Regions from separate parts of the Tateyamaria sp. LSS28 genome, predicted to be linked through region 2. Evidence: riboswitches for the same ligand, from Rfam matches in the RefSeq annotation. Region 2 holds a riboswitch; the other holds the start of a gene.
What was found. Region 2 has a riboswitch for glycine ahead of AC53L6_RS08465 (D-amino acid dehydrogenase). Riboswitches for the same ligand answer to the same signal wherever they lie in the genome.
Positions count from the first base shown of each region.

Region 1: it holds a riboswitch for glycine, as region 2 does, so the genes downstream of both, gcvT (glycine cleavage system aminomethyltransferase GcvT) here and AC53L6_RS08465 (D-amino acid dehydrogenase) in region 2, are expected to answer to the same signal.

Region 1 covers NZ_JCAPFI010000007.1:163,632-166,028, forward strand. The annotation lists gene gcvH (glycine cleavage system protein GcvH) at 1-58, opposite strand, end outside; gene gcvT (glycine cleavage system aminomethyltransferase GcvT) at 74-1,198, opposite strand; glycine riboswitch at 1,359-1,443, opposite strand; gene AC53L6_RS20545 (GNAT family N-acetyltransferase) at 1,603-2,094, shown strand; gene AC53L6_RS20550 (phosphomannomutase/phosphoglucomutase) at 2,266-2,397, opposite strand, start outside.
Region 2 covers NZ_JCAPFI010000002.1:796,092-798,488, reverse strand. The annotation lists gene AC53L6_RS08465 (D-amino acid dehydrogenase) at 1-1,062, opposite strand, end outside; glycine riboswitch at 1,117-1,223, opposite strand; glycine riboswitch at 1,242-1,329, opposite strand; gene AC53L6_RS08460 (MAC/perforin domain-containing protein) at 1,713-2,397, shown strand, end outside.

The DNA.
Region 1 (2,397 bases), on a different contig from region 2:
CCACGACATACGCATCCCCATCGGCGCGCAGCCATTCGTGTTCTTCGGTGAATTTCATAGGGTTTCCTCTCTACTATCGTTTGAAATTGGCTGACGTGAACGGCATTTTTGCGACCGTGAGTGGTTGGCGTTTTCCACGCAATTCGCCGAAAATCGTGGTGCCCAACGCGGCGTATTCAGTGGTGACATAACCCATAGCAACGGGTCCCCCGACCGTGGGGCCAAACCCACCCGAGGTGATGGTACCAATTGAATCCGTTGCATCCTCGGTTACAAACAGCACCACGCCCTCGCGCATGGGCGCGCGACCGGCAGGCAGCAACCCCACGCGCTTGCACGCAGCGCCGCTATCCATCTCGGCCAGGATTTTCTCCGCGCCCGGGAAGCCACCTTCCCGGTCTCCGCCCGCGCGCCGCACCTTCTGGATCGCCCATGTCAGACCGCCCTCAACAGGCGTTGTTGCGGCGTCAATGTCGTGCCCATATAGGCACAGCCCCGCCTCCAACCGCAGGGAATCGCGCGCGCCCAGGCCGATGGCTTCAACGTCAGAATGGTCCAGCAAGGCCTTTGCAATGTCTTCCGCGACATCCATGGGTGCCGAAATCTCGTACCCGTCTTCGCCCGTGTAGCCGGACCGGGAAACCCAGACCTCAACCCCGTTCAGATCCAGCGTAGCCACATCCATAAAGCGCATCTCTGCTGCACGCGGATCGAGCGCGGCCAGCACACCTTCAGCGGCAGGCCCCTGCAAAGCCAGCAAGGCACGGTCGGTGATCTCAGTCACCGTCACATCCGGTTCAAGCGCGGCTTTCATATGCGCAATATCGGCGTCCTTGCAGGCAGCATTCACCACAACGAACACATGATCCCCGCGGTTCGCCAGCATCAGATCGTCTTCGATGCCGCCATCCGCATTCGTGAAAAAGCCATAACGTTGGCGGTTCTTGCCCAAGCCCAACACATCGACTGGAATCAGCGATTCCAGACCACGTGCAGCCGCGTCATAAGTCGTCCCGCGCACAATGATCTGCCCCATATGGCTGACGTCAAAAAGACCGGCCTTCGCCCGCGCATGGAGGTGCTCTTTCATGACCCCCAGTTCGTATTGCACCGGCATGTCATACCCCGCAAAGGGTACCATCTTGGCCCCAAGGGCAACGTGCAACGCGTGAAGCGGGGTCTGCTTTAGATCGGACATGCCTCATCACCTTTTTCAAGCCGACAAGATTTGCGTCAAATCATGCGGCACCAAGTCATGCGCAAGACATCTCTTGCGCGTCGGTGCCTCCTCTGTCCCGGGTGCCTGAGATCATTATCCCTTCGGCGGATGCCAATGGCATCACTCTCCAGAGTAGTTTGGCCTGACATTGGTCCTTTGGCCTGAGAGTTTCCGAGGCAGTTGCTCCTTCGGCACCAGTAAGCTGGTTCTCCCAACATCAAGCTGTGAGAGTTTCGTATCGGAAACTTGCCCGAAGTGGCAAGCAGAAAGTTGATACCAGCTGATGGTCGGCGCTTGTATCGGCCAAACGACCTTTTGCTGTTTTGTGCCACCCCACCTTTTGCTCGCTTGCGGGTCCTTGAGGTCGCATGTGACTGATGTGCATGATCGCCAAAACGCAATGGAGAGTGGCGATGATGATCAGGGATGGCACAGTTGAAGATATTGAGCAGATGAGCACATTTCTTCGCGAGCTGACGGCCGCTGGCAAACGTTTGAGTCCTGACGATGAGGAATTCGTACGGCAATACTACATTGAAAGCGTCGATAAGATTCGTTGCTCCGTGGCCGAGGACGATGGGATCATACTTGGATTCCAGTCACTCAAAACTGCCCGTGCGGGCAACCAATGGGGTGTAGAACCGGGGTGGGGCATTGTTGGCACGCACATACGACCCTCCGCAGCACGGCGTGGCGTTGGTCGCGCATTATTCAATGTCACATGTAGGGCTGCGCAAGATGCAGGGTTGGCTCATATCGACGCAAGCATTGGCGCGAATAATCCGGAAGGGTTGGCATACTACGAAGCGATGGGCTTTCGAACATACAGGACGCCAAGAAACCTGATCTGCAAGCGCTTCGACATATTGCAGTGATCGCTCGTTGCCAGACATAAGTTTCTTCTAGGCTAGGCAACATGAGGTTGAATGGCTTCAACCTGTTCGCAGTGAGGGTTGGCAGGCGGTCTGAATGGGCGGGCCGCAAAACTGATTGTGGCCCGTTTCTAAATTACGAGCATTGCGTCAGGTTATGGGTCGGCGCGCCCGTCAAAAGGTCTGATCGTATTCCCCAACGGTATCCTCAGTCCGGATTACCGCATCGATGTCTGCGAAAATCGCGCGCAACTCGTCTTCGCTTTCCGGGCTTTCACAGACCACCACCAAGTTCGGCGTGTTGGA
Region 2 (2,397 bases):
CCAAGGCACGCAATGCTCGGTCGACACATCGGGAAAGAACGCCTCGCACCATTCGCGCAACGGCCGGATACGATCGTCGCGGATGTCCAGATTGTAGCCATTGAACTCGGCCGTGCCTGCAATGCGGAACCGCCCGCGCCCCAGGCGCGAGGTCACGATCTTGGCCTCATCATCCAGAAGACTGACCCATGGGGCCGCGGCCTGACTCTCTGCATCGTCCAGATTGACTGTGATGGAGTATCCTTTGACCGGGTAGATGTTCACACGATCGCCCAGTTGTGCCGCAATGGCACGGCTGCCAACGCCCGCACAGACCACGATGCCTTCAAATTGCTGCGTCTCTGTTGTCCCCGCATAATCCCAGGTCAGGCGAACGCCCGCACCGGTATGCGTGATGTCCGTCACCTTGCACTTGTAGTGAAAGGACGCGCCCATCTGCTCACACCGGTCGCTCAGCGCACGGGTATAGCGGTGAATGTCGCCGGTAAAATCGCTCTCGGTATAAAAACCGCCAATCGTGTCGGCCTTCAGCGTAGGTTCCAAGCGCTGTACCTCGTCCGCCGACACCTCGCGTCGTTCCAACCCCGCCTTTTCCAGCAGCGTATTTACCCGGCGGGCATGATCGAACTCGGACTGCTGACGGTACACATGCAGAATGCCGCGCCGTTCCATGTCGAAATCGGCGCCCACTTCGCGGGCAAACTCCAGCAGATGTTCCCGCGCGGCAATGGCCAGGCGCGCCGTCTCAACCGTGTTGCGCTCGTAATCGGGAATGTTGCCCATGAATTCCGCCATCCAGGACAGCTTGTGCCAACTGGGCGCCGGGTTCACGAGCAAGGGCGCATCGGATTTCAGCATCCATTTCAACCCCTTGAAGATGGTGCCCCAGCGGGTCCAGACCTCGGCATTGCTGGCCGAAAGCTGACCGCCATTGGCAAAGGATGTCTCCATCGCGGCATAGCGGTTGCGGTCAAACACGCTGACGTCATAGCCGCGGCGGGCCAAGGCATAGGCGGTCGTAATACCGGTGATACCGGCGCCGATCACGGCAATACGGGTCATGGGGGTCCTCCCAGTGCACGCAGATATGGACGCATCCGGCACCGTGCCGGGCAAGCGTCCCCATCTGTCGCGAGACCTGAGAGCTTCACGGACCAACAGGGCCGCTTTCTCCTTCGGTGGGCCGGGCGCGTGACGTCCGACCACTCTCCAGATCGTCACATGTGCCCCTGAACGGGGGCGCGGCCGGCACGGTTCGTGGTGCCTGAGAGTTTCCGGGGCGTTGCTCCTTCGGCGGCAGCCTGCGCTGCGCTCTCCCATGTCGGCCTCTGCGACTGAGGCGCGTATAGGAAATCCGATTGAGTCGCGCAAAGGAAATCGCGATCACGGTATGTCACGGAACTACAGGCGCACCGTGACCGCCACATTGCCTCTCATTTTTGGCGAGCGACACGCCAGGACCTCGCATGTCAGAAACCCCGGCCATCCGGAAAGGCCAAGCTGAAAATGGGCAAAAAGCAGGACCAGGTACGGCGTGCTGACGGCAGCAGTCGCGCGCGCACCATGATGTACCGCGCCAGTTCACGGCGGCGCTGCCCTGTCCTTGTTCTACATCGCCAAAGTACGCCCGCGGTGAAATTCAAAAAATGAGTTTCTCCAATGTCAAAGACGCCCTAGGGTCACCCGGTATGATTGAACTCAGGGACAAATCAATGACTTCCAAAGCAATTCCAGCAGATGCAATCCATCCCCCCGGCTGGAACGCCATGTACAAAGGCTACGACGTGGTGAAGGGCGCGTATGCCAGCCAGAACGCGCTGAAGGCAGCGCTGTTTGATTTCACCGAATTGCCTGAAAAGGACATGACAACCTACGCTCAGGCCGGTGTAACCTACAAATTGCCCAAGTTCACCAACCCGAACTTCAATCACACTTCAAACGCGCGCGTGTTCGCAGGTACATCGGCACAGGAGCTTTCGCAAAAGCTGTCGGTCTCCATCAACGCTTCCGGCGAATACAACGGTTTCGCAGGATCCATCACCAGCACATACAACGCTCAACGGATGGACAGTTCCAGCTTTTCGTTCACCCAGTACTACGCAATGTACCAGATGATCGCGCTGCAGATGCAGCCGTTAACTGACCTGCGCCCCTATCTCATTCCAACTGTCAAAGAGGCGATTAACGGCACAGGCACAAACCCGTTGACGGCAGACGAAGTGATCCAGACGTTTGGTTCGCACTTCTTGACGGGTGGCGTGTTCGGTGGATCGATCCTCATCTCCGCGTCGACATTCTCCAAATACTCGTCGTCAACGCAGTCGCTGACGGCAGGGATCACGGGCAGCTACGGCGTCTTTGCATCGGGTAAAACGACGACATCGCTGTCGCAATCCG